DNA from 2 places in the Stenotrophomonas sp. 57 genome. Region 2 is predicted to be linked to the other one. Evidence: riboswitches for the same ligand, from Rfam matches in the RefSeq annotation. Region 2 holds a riboswitch; the other holds the start of a gene.

Region 1 (5,435 bases), 690 kb from region 2:
GCCATCGAGTACGCACAGCGCCTGAAGCCGCTGCGCGATGCGCTGGCCGGCGAACTGGAAATCGTCATGCGCGTGTACTTCGAGAAGCCGCGCACCACGGTGGGCTGGAAGGGCCTGATCAACGATCCGGACCTGGATGGCAGCTTCAGGATCGACAAGGGCCTGCGCATCGCCCGTGGCCTGCTGCGCGACATCAACAAGCTCGGCCTGCCCGCCGGTGTCGAGTTCCTTGACGTGATCTCGCCGCAGTACATCGCCGATCTGGTGGCATGGGGTGCCATTGGTGCGCGCACTACTGAAAGCCAGGTGCATCGCGAACTGGCGTCGGGGCTGTCGTGCCCGGTCGGCTTCAAGAATGGCACCGACGGCAACGTGAAGATCTCCGCCGACGCGGTGGGTGCCGCTTCGAATCCGCATCATTTCCTGTCGGTGACTAAGCAGGGTGGCACCGCCATCGTTTCGACCACCGGCAACCCGGATTGCCATGTGATCCTGCGTGGCGGCAAGCAGCCGAACTACGACGCGGGCAGTGTGGCCGAGGCCTGCCAGGCACTGGCCAAGGCCAGGTTGCCGACGCGCCTGATGATCGACGCCAGCCACGCCAACAGCCTGAAGAACCCCGAGAACCAGCCGAAGGTGATCGAGGACATCGCCGTTCAGTTGGAAGACGGGGAACAGCGCATCGTGGGTGTGATGATCGAGAGCCATCTGGTGGGTGGCCGCCAGGAACTGGTGGAAGGCCAGCCGCTGGTCTACGGGCAGAGCATCACCGATGGCTGCATCGACTGGGACACCACCGTGACGGTGCTGGAGCGACTGGCTGCGGCCGTGCGCGCCCGTCGCGAAGTGAAGGTGTCCGAAGCGGCCTGATGAAAGCCGCCTCACGGCGGCACGAGTGTGGATGGCGGCCAGCGCCTGCGGGGGTGCGGCCGCGATCAGGGCCGGTCGGAGTTGGAGACCGGCCCATCTGCACCGGCGATGCGCCTGGCGCTGCGCATGAGCGACAGCGCCAGGTACATCGCCGGGGTGGTGCAGGGCGCGAAGGGTAGCGCCGGGCCATGCCCGGCGAACACGCTATCGTTCAATGCACTTCGTCGTGATACACGAACTTCGGCATTTCCCAGCGGTAGTGGATCGCCAGCAGGCGCAACGCGAAGCCGCCGCCCAGGCAGCACAGGATCGCGGTGGCGTCGGCCACGCCCCAGTGCAGCAGCAACAGGTACGCCGCGCCGGTCAGCAACGCGATGATCGCGTACAGCTCCTTCTGGAAGATCAGCGGCACCTCGTTGCAGAGGATGTCGCGCAGCACGCCGCCGAACGCGCCGGTCAGCATGCCGGCGATCAGCACGATCGGCATCGCATGGCCCGCTTCGCGCGCAATCGAGCAGCCGATCAGGGTGAAGGCGATGAGGCCCAGGCCATCGAGCACCAGGAAGGTACGGCGGAAGTGGTGCATCCAGCGAGCCACCCATGTGGCGATCAGCGCCGCGCACACGGTGAAGCCCAGGTACTCGGGATGCTTCACCCAGCCCAGCGGATAGTGGCCGAGCAGGATGTCGCGCAGCGAACCGCCTCCGAGCGCGGTGACGCAGGCGATCATGACCACACCGAACAGGTCCATGCGGCGGCGGCCGGCGGCCAGGGCGCCGGTCATGGCTTCGGCGGAAATGGCGATCAGGTAGATGATGGACAGCAGCATGGGGCAGGCTCCGGGCGCGGTGGGGCCGGCCATGCGCCTATACCGCCACTGCCTGCGCAATGACGGGATGACGATGACCGGTGCCGCTCCCGCTGTCCTTTTGCCTGAGAGTTCAGCGGCGTAGGCCGCGTGCCCCTTCGGCGGATCGTCCCGGGCGTGCCCGGTGACCTCTCTCCAGCTCGGCGAGTCGAATGCATGGTTGGTGGGATTCCAGCCCACCGGCCTGAGCGATCATGGGAGCCTGCGCCTTCGGCGGGCGCCAGCGCGGCGCCTCTCTCCTGCATTCGGGCGCCAGTATATCCGCTGCAGTGCAGCACGGCATAATCCGGCCATGGCCCCGTCCCTCCGCCCGTGGTTCCTGTACCTGCTCGAATGCCGCGACGGCAGCTTCTACGCCGGTATCAGCACCGACGTGGACGCGCGTTTCGCCGCCCACCAGGCCGGCAAGGGCGCCCGCTACACCCGCGCCCGGCCGCCGCTGCGCATCCTTGCCGTGCGCGAGTACCCGGACCGCGCCGCCGCCTCGCGCGCCGAATGGCAGCTCAAGCAGCAGCCGCGCGAACGCAAGCTGGCCTGGCTGCAGGCGCCGGATCCCGCGCTTCTGTAGAGCCGAGCCCACGCTCGGCTTCTGTTCCGTCTGCACGATGCGGGGCCCGGGCATGGACTGGGCTCTACGGTAGATCCACGCCGTGCGTGGGTAGGCCTTGTCCATGCCATGATCGCCACACCCATCGACACATGGATCCGTCCGATGAAGAACCGCGGGATACTGCAGTTGGCTGCCTGCGTGGCCCTTCTGGCCTGCACCCAGGAACCATCGCCACCGCCACTGCAGCAGGGGCAGATCGGCACCGCCGCTGAGCTGGCCGCGTATGGCCCGAGGACACCCGAACCGATCCACCTGCGTCGTGACCGGGTCCCTCCCGATCTGATCGATCTGATCCCGTTCGCAGAAAGGTGGGGGATCGGCGATGACGTGCTTCGCAACGAAATGCAGGAGCGCGCCACTGACGCGGAAAAGCAGGCATTGGCGGATGCGCTGGCGGGGCGCCATGCGCGCATCACCACCTGGTTGGACAGCTTCCCGCAGGGGCAGCCCATGTCTGTAGAAGCCGCTGCGTTCATGTACATGCAGCTGGGCACCGACGAAATGGGCCTGATGCCGTAGATCCACGCCATGCGGGGATGCGGCTTGCACATGCCACGATCGCCCAGCCCTCAGCGCTGGAGACCCGGATGTCCACGATCGCCCTGTTGTTCGCCCTTTCCGTAGCCACAAGTCCTGCCGCCGACCCAGCCACCCTCGCGCCCACCGAAGCCACCTGCCACGACTACGTCGATGGCCAGCTGGAAGCCGACCCGCAGCGCGTCGCCCGTTCCCTGCATCCGGACCTGGCCAAGCGCGCGGTGCTCGGCGATACGCCCGACGAGCGGCTCAGGCCTGCGCCGCATGTCGAAGGAGGAACTGGTTTCGCTGACAAAGCAGGGCGCGCTGAAGACGCCGAAGGATCAATGGGACCGTCGCTGCACGGTGCTGGACTTGACCGGCAACGCGGCCTCGGTGCGGTTGGAAACCCCATGGTTCGTCGATTACTTCCACATGGGGCGCTTTGACCAACGCTGGGTCATCGTCAACGCGTTGTGGTACCCGAAGCCGAAGGCACAGTGAGCGATGCGTGCCGCCGGCAAAGCATGGATCTCCGTCGTCGTGCTAATCGCCGGCATCGCGCTGCTGCCTGGCCTTCTGTACCTGCTCGGGCTGACGCTGGCCGAAGGCCGGCCGCAGCCGGCAGACCGTGTGCCGAGTGGTGTGGCTGCGTGCACCAGTGAACCACGAACGGGATACCAGCCGGTGGACCCGTGGCGTTTCATCGCCCGGTTCTTCGACAAGGACGTGATGAAGAAGAAGGTGCCTGAAGTGGAGCGGGAGGCCTTCTGGATTGCCCGACGCCACCTGTGGCGGCAACCGCAGCAAGACATGCTGCGCTGGCATCTCAGCAGCACCGCATTGACGATCTGGATCACCCGGCATTGGAGTACCGCGCAGATTGCCGACACCGCGAGAAAAGAGGATTTCTGCCGGGCATGGTCGAAACGGCGGGTGCCGGGCGGCCCGATGAGGAGGTAGAGCCACGCATGGCGTGGATCTACTGCAACAAGGGGTCAGAGCCCTTTCCTGCGGAAAGGGATCCGACCCCGTTGCGTGCAGCCCTACCGCTTCGGCCGCCGGTCGTCGCGGTCATCACCGAAGATGATGCGTGCGCTGCGCTGGTAGCTCCAGTACGCCACCGCCCAGTTCAGCAGCACCACGATGCGGTTGCGGAAGCCGATCAGGAAGAACACGTGCGCGGCCAGCCAGAACCACCACGCCAGCACACCGGACAGCTGCAGGCGGCCCAGGTGCACGATCGCGGCCATGCGGCCGATCGTGGCGAGGTTGCCATAGTCGGCGTACTTGAACGGACCGGGTTCGGGCTTGCCGTGCAGGCGAGCGCGGATCACCTCGGCCACGTACTTGCCCATCTGCTTGGCCGCGGGCGCCACACCGGGCACCGGCTTGCCATTGGCCTGGCTCAGCGCGGCCAGGTCGCCGGCCACGAACAGCTCCGGGTGACCGGGCAGGGTCAGGTCCGGTTGCACCTGTACGCGTCCGGCGCGGTCCAGCGGCACCTCCAGCGTGCGCGCCAGCGGTGAAGCAGCCACGCCGGCGGCCCACACCACGGTGCGCGCCGGCACGAACTGATCGCCGAGCGTGAAGCCGTGGCTGTCGATGTCGCTCACCGGGGTGCCGGTCAGCACTTCCACGCCAAGCTTTTCCAGCTGTCGGCGCGCCTTCAGCGAAAGCACTTCCGGGAACGAGGACAGTACGCGCGGACCGGCTTCGACCAGCCGCACCTTGGCACTGGCCGGGTCGATGTGGCGGAATTCATTGCGCAGCGTATGCCGCGCGATTTCAGCCAGGGTGCCGGCCAGCTCGACGCCGGTAGGGCCGCCGCCGACGATGGCGAAACTCAGCCACGCCGCCTTCTTTGCCGGGTCCGGTTCGGCCTCGGCGCGTTCGAAGGCCAGCAGCAGCTTGCGGCGCAGCGCGATGGCATCGTCCAGTGTCTTCAGGCCGGGCGCGTCATCGGCCCACTGATCGTTGCCGAAGTAGGCGTGGGTGGCGCCGGTGGCCAGCAGCAGGCTGTCGTAGTCCAGCGTGCTGCCGTCGGCCATGCGTATCTGCCGGGCCTGCTTGTCGATGGCCACCACTTCGCCCAGACGGACTTCCACATTGCGCTGGTGGCCGAGGATGTGGCGCAGCGGTGCGGCGATATCCGGCGCGGACAGGCCGGCGGTGGCCACCTGGTACAGCAGCGGCTGGAACAGATGATGGTTGCGGCGGTCGACCAGGGTGATGCGTATGCGTTCGCGGGCCAAGGCACGGGTGGCCCAGAGACCGGCAAAACCGCCGCCGACAACGACCAGATGCGGAACGCGCTCACGACTCATCGACTCACTCCAGTGGGGGCATTGGGGGAAGCGCCTGGCATCTTCGCACGCTGACCGCCTGTCACGTCAGCGCCCGCGTGGATCGGCGATACTCGGGTTCAGGCAACCGCCCTTGAGGAGCCCATGAGCGAACCGGAAAAGCGCATCGCCCTGTTGATCGACGCTGACAACGCGCCGGCCTCGAAGATCGACGAGGTGCTGGCCGAAGTGGCCCGCTACGGCGTGGCCAACGTGCGCCGCGCCT
Region 2 (5,435 bases):
CGTCCTGGCCGGGCAAGGGGAAGAACACCTTGATGCGCTGGTCCGGGCCTTCGGTCTTCATCCGCGCCACGTCGGCACCGGTGAACACCATGCGGTCCAGGGAAGGGGAAAGAACGCGGCGCTCCTTCAGCGCCACCTCGAACAGGCGGTAGGTCTGCTGCGCAGCCATGGGAACCTCATGCAACGACATCGGATCGGCTGGCTGTCGTGCATCCACGCACCGGCTGGCTGGAGTCGTCAGCCTAGTCCGGTCGTTCCTCGTCGCAAGCGTTGCGGGCATCGCGGCCCGCCCTACCCCTGCGCGCTGCTCAATGGCCCGTGCAGGCTGCCTGCGCTGCGCGTTCACGCTGGTGTTCCCAGTACCAGAACACGAAGCCAGCAGCGAAGAATGCGGCCTGCCCCAGCGCCAGGTGCAGCGGGCTGGCACTGAGCAGCGGCGACACCACGCCCGCCACCACCGTGCTGATCATCAGCTGCACGAAGGCCTGCAGCGACGACGCCAGGCCACGCTGGTGCGGGTACATGTCCAGCACCGCCAGGGCCAGGATCGGGAAGATCAGCGACATGCCCATGCCGCCCAGGAAGATCGGCAGCACCGCCCACGGCAGCACGAACTGCGGCGACAGCGCCACGTAGGCGACATTCAGCAGCGCCGACAGCGCGCACAGGCTGAAACCGATGGCGACCTGGCGTGTGGGCGTGGTGTGCCCGGCCATGCGCCCGGACAGGAACGAGCCGGTGGTCATGCCGCCGATGGTGGGAATGAACAACCAGGCGAAACCGCCCTCGCCTAGATGCAGGTGCTGCATCACGAACACCGGCGCCGAGGAGATGTACAGGAAGATGCCGCCGAAACCGATGCTGCCGGCCAGCGCCAGGCGCAGGAAGCGCGGGCTGAAGCCGATGCGCACGTAGTCACGCAGCAGCACGCGCGGCGACAGCGGCACCCGTGCCTCGACCGGATGGGTTTCCGGCAGGAAGCGCGCGGTGGCCGCAAGCAGGACCAGTGCGAAGACCACCAGGAACCAGAAGATCAGCGGCCAGCCTGCACCACTGAGCAGGATCCAGCCGCCGATGATCGGTGCGATGGCCGGGGCGATGCCGAACAGCATCGACACCTGGCTCATCAGCCGCTGCGCGTCATGGCCATGGTAGAGATCGCGGATCACCGCGCGGCCGACGATCATGCCGACACCCGCCGACAGGCCCTGCAGCGCGCGGAACGCCAGCAGCGTGGGCAGGTCGGTGGACAGCGCGCAGCCGACCGAGGCACCGACGAACACCACCAGACCGCCGAGGATCACCCGCTTGCGGCCCCAGGCATCGGACAGCGGGCCGTGCGCCAGGCTCATCAGGCCGTAGAACAGCAGGTACACGCTGATGGTCTGCTGCACCGCCACCTCGTCCACCGCCAAGCGCTGGGCCAGCTGCGGGAACGCCGGGAAGATGGTGTCGATCGAGAACGGGCCGAACATGGCCAGGCCGGCAAGCAGCAGGGCCATGCGGCGGGTGGAGGGGGCAACAGCGGCGGTCATGGAGGCAGCGTCCGGCAGGTCCGTGCGGGGCACGCACGGCGGGCGCCGGTCCCGCAGCAACGGGGACGGCGCCAGATGAATTCGGGTATCCGCCCATCATAGGTGGGGATTGCGCCTGACGCCATGCAGCACTGCACAAAACGCACGGCCGGGCCATCGGCCATTCAGGCGCGGCGGCACCGACCAGCAGCCGCTGGCCGGGCCCGCAAGGGGCTATAATCGGCGGGCAACACGGTGGGAGAAGCGGAACACCGCTGCCGAAGGCGCAACGCCCGTAATCGCTCAGGCCCGATACCACCCGTAACACAACTCTGGAGAGACCGGTTCGATCCGGCGCCGAAGGGGCACGAAGCTGCGGTTTTCCGCGCTTTTAAACTCTCAGGCAAAAGGACAGAGGGGCGCCCCGCAGACCGCCGACCGGCGGCTTGTGCCCGTGCGTGTGCCCTTTCCTGACGGATCCTTCGCCATGTCCCAGAACACCCCTTCCCTGCGTGAGCTCGAGCACCACAACGCGTTCGTCGAGCGCCACATCGGCCCCAACGACGCCGAGATCGCGCAGATGCTCGATGTCGTCGGCCACGCGTCGCTGGATGCGATGACCGATGCCATCGTGCCGGCCAAGATCAAGTCGCCGGCGCCGCTGGCGCTGCCGGAGTCGATGACCGAAGTGCAGGCACTGGCGAAGATCCGTGCCATCGCCGACAAGAACACCGTGCTGCGCAGCTTCATCGGCCAGGGCTACTACGGCACCCACACGCCGAACGTGATCCTGCGCAACATCCTGGAAAACCCGGCCTGGTACACCGCCTACACCCCGTACCAGGCGGAAATCTCGCAGGGCCGCATGGAAGCGCTGATCAACTTCCAGACCCTGTGTGCCGACCTCACCGGCATGGAAATCGCCAACGCCTCGCTGCTGGACGAAGCCACCGCCGCTGCTGAAGCGATGACCCTGGCCAAGCGCTCGGCCAAGTCCAAGTCGGACACCTTCTTCGTGCACGACGCCGTGCATCCGCAGACGCTGGAACTGCTGCGCACCCGCGCCGAGCCGATGGGCATCGTGCTGCGTGTCGGCACCCCGGCCGAAGCGCTGGATGCGGAAGCCTTCGGCCTGCTGCTGCAGTATCCGGATACCTTCGGCCAGGTGGGCGACTACAAGGCGCTGGTCGATGCCGTGCACGCACGTGGCGGCCTGGTGGCCGTGGCTACCGACCTGCTGGCCCTGACCCTGCTGGCCGCCCCGGGCGAATGGGGCGCGGACATCGTGGTCGGCAACAGCCAGCGCTTCGGCGTGCCGTTCGGCTTCGGTGGCCCGCATGCGGCGTTCATGGCCTGCCGCGATGCCTACAAGCGTTCGATGCCGGGCCGCCTGATCGGTGTTTCGGTCGATGCCCAGGGCAACCCGGCCTACCGCCTGACCCTGCAGACCCGCGAGCAGCACATCCGCCGCGAGAAGGCGACGTCCAACATCTGTACCGCGCAGGTGCTGCTGGCGGTGATGGCCTCGATGTACGCCGTTTACCACGGCCCGGAAGGCCTGACCCGCATCGCCCGCCGCACCCATCGCCTGGCCTCGATCCTGGCCGCAGCGCTGCGCAATGCCGGCGTGCAGGTCGGTGGCGACTTCTTCGACACCCTGCATGTCACCGGCGTGCACGCCGATGAGATCCACGTCAAGGCACGCGCTGCCGGTTACAACCTGCGCGCGATCGACAGCGACTCGGTCGGCATCAGCCTGGACGAAACCGCCACCCGCGCCGACGTGGTTGCGCTGGCTGCGGTGTTCGGTGCCCAGGCCGACGTCGACGCGCTGGACGCCAGCACCGCCGACGCGCTGCCGGCCGGCCTGCTGCGCCAGTCCGCGTTCCTGACCCATCCGGTGTTCAACACCCACCACAGCGAGCACGAACTGCTGCGCTACCTGCGTTCGCTGGCCGACAAGGACCTGGCGATGGACCGCACGATGATCCCGCTGGGCTCGTGCACCATGAAGCTCAACGCCACCGCCGAAATGATTCCGGTGACGTGGCCGGAGTTCTCGCAGATCCACCCGCTGGTGCCGGCCGACCAGGCGCTGGGCTACAAGGAACTGATCGATACGCTGGAAGCGATGCTGGTGGAATGCACCGGCTACGACGCGGTCAGCCTGCAGCCGAACTCCGGCGCGCAGGGCGAGTACGCCGGCCTGCTGGCGATCCGCGCCTACCACCGCTCGCGCGGCGAAGGCCACCGCGACATCTGCCTGATCCCGGATTCGGCCCACGGCACCAACCCGGCTTCGGCACAGATGTGCGGCATGAAGGTGGTGGTGACCAAGACCGATGCCAACGGCAACGTCGACGTCGAAGACATCCGCGTCAACGCCGAGAAGTACAGCGACCGCTTGGCCGCGATCATGATGACCTACCCGTCCACGCACGGCGTGTTCGAGGAAGAGGTGGTCGAGATCTGCGAGATCATCCACCAGCACGGCGGCCAGGTGTACACCGACGGCGCCAACATGAACGCGCTGGTCGGCGTGGCCAAGCCGGGCAAGTGGGGGTCGGACGTTTCGCACCTGAACCTGCACAAGACGTTCTGCATCCCGCACGGCGGCGGCGGCCCGGGCGTCGGCCCGTGCGCGGTCAAGGAGCATCTGGCGCCGTTCCTGCCGGGCAAGCTGGGTGACAACGGTCCGGTCGGCATGGTCAGCGCGGCCAGCTTCGGCAGCGCCTCGATCCTGCCGATCAGCTGGATGTACATCGCGATGATGGGCCGCGAAGGCCTGCGCAAGGCCACCCAGGTCGCGCAGCTCAACGCCAACTACATCGCCAAGCGCCTGGCCCCGCACTTCAAGACCCTGTACACCGGCCGCAACGGCCTGGTCGCGCACGAGTGCATCCTGGATGTGCGCCCGCTGGAGAAGACCAGCGGCATCGGCGCCGAAGACGTGGCCAAGCGCCTGATCGACTTCGGCTTCCATGCCCCGACCCTGAGCTTCCCGGTGGCTGGCACGCTGATGGTCGAGCCGACCGAAAGCGAATCGCTGCACGAGCTGGATCGCTTCATCAACGCGATGATCCAGATCCGCGAAGAGATCACCGCGATCGAAGACGGCCGCCTGGACCGCGAGGACAACCCGCTGAAGAACGCGCCGCACACTGCGACCGCGGTGACCGCCAGCGAGTGGACCCACGCCTACCCGCGCGAACTGGCCGCCTTCCCGCTGGCCAGCCTGAAGCAGAGCAAGTACTGGCCGCCGGTGGCACGCGTGGACAACGTGTACGGCGACAAGAACGTGATGTGCGCCTGCATCCCGGTCGATGCCTACAAGGATGATGAAGTCGAGGCGTGATTCCTCGCTCCATCGGAAATGAAAACGGCCCGCGCAAGCGGGCCGTTTTCATAAGGGCGTGTGGACCAAGGCCCACACCCACAATAATCACGGGTCCGGCATCTGCCCCAGGCTCAACTGCCACGATACGCCGAAGCGGTCCTGCACCCAGCCGTAGCGGTTGCTGAAATCGTAATCGCCCACCGGCATCAGCCAGTGCCCACCCTCGCCCAGCACGCGCGCCGCGCGCTCGAACTGCTCTGCACCGGAACACTCGACGAACAGCGAGATCGACGGGCTGAAGGTGAAGTCGTGCACGTCCAGGCTGTCGAAGCACAGGTAGTGGGTGCCGCCGAGCAGGAAGATGGCCTGGCGGACCTGCCCGGGCACACCGGCACCGGCGCCCTCCGGGTGGCGCTGCAGGGCCAGCAGGCGGAAATCGGCGAAGGCTTCAGCGTACAGGGCCAGGGCGGCCTCGGCCTGGCCGGTGAACATCAGGAACGGACGGCTGCGCAGCATGCGGTACTCCCGGTCGACGGGCCGATGACGGCCTACGCGCTCAGGATGGCACGGCGGATGTATGCCTG

What was found. A riboswitch is a leader RNA that binds a small molecule or an ion and turns the genes downstream of it on or off. The one in region 2 is predicted to bind glycine.
Region 1: another riboswitch for glycine. It lies ahead of QP512_RS18100 (trimeric intracellular cation channel family protein); the one in region 2 lies ahead of gcvP (aminomethyl-transferring glycine dehydrogenase).

What each region holds. Positions count from the first base shown of each region.
Region 1 is NZ_CP127407.1:3,934,380-3,939,814, reverse strand. It holds gene QP512_RS18105 (3-deoxy-7-phosphoheptulonate synthase) at 1-870, shown strand, start outside; gene QP512_RS18100 (trimeric intracellular cation channel family protein) at 1,082-1,699, opposite strand; glycine riboswitch at 1,784-1,887, opposite strand; glycine riboswitch at 1,901-1,990, opposite strand; gene QP512_RS18095 (GIY-YIG nuclease family protein) at 2,031-2,306, shown strand; gene QP512_RS18090 (hypothetical protein) at 2,451-2,867, shown strand; partial or broken gene QP512_RS18085 (nuclear transport factor 2 family protein) at 2,936-3,368, shown strand; gene QP512_RS18080 (hypothetical protein) at 3,372-3,827, shown strand; gene QP512_RS18075 (NAD(P)/FAD-dependent oxidoreductase) at 3,911-5,191, opposite strand; gene QP512_RS18070 (NYN domain-containing protein) at 5,315-5,435, shown strand, end outside.
Region 2 is NZ_CP127407.1:3,245,706-3,251,140, forward strand. It holds gene QP512_RS15035 (siderophore-interacting protein) at 1-169, opposite strand, end outside; gene QP512_RS15040 (multidrug effflux MFS transporter) at 309-1,535, opposite strand; glycine riboswitch at 1,837-1,939, shown strand; gene gcvP (aminomethyl-transferring glycine dehydrogenase) at 2,002-4,869, shown strand; gene QP512_RS15050 (VOC family protein) at 4,957-5,367, opposite strand.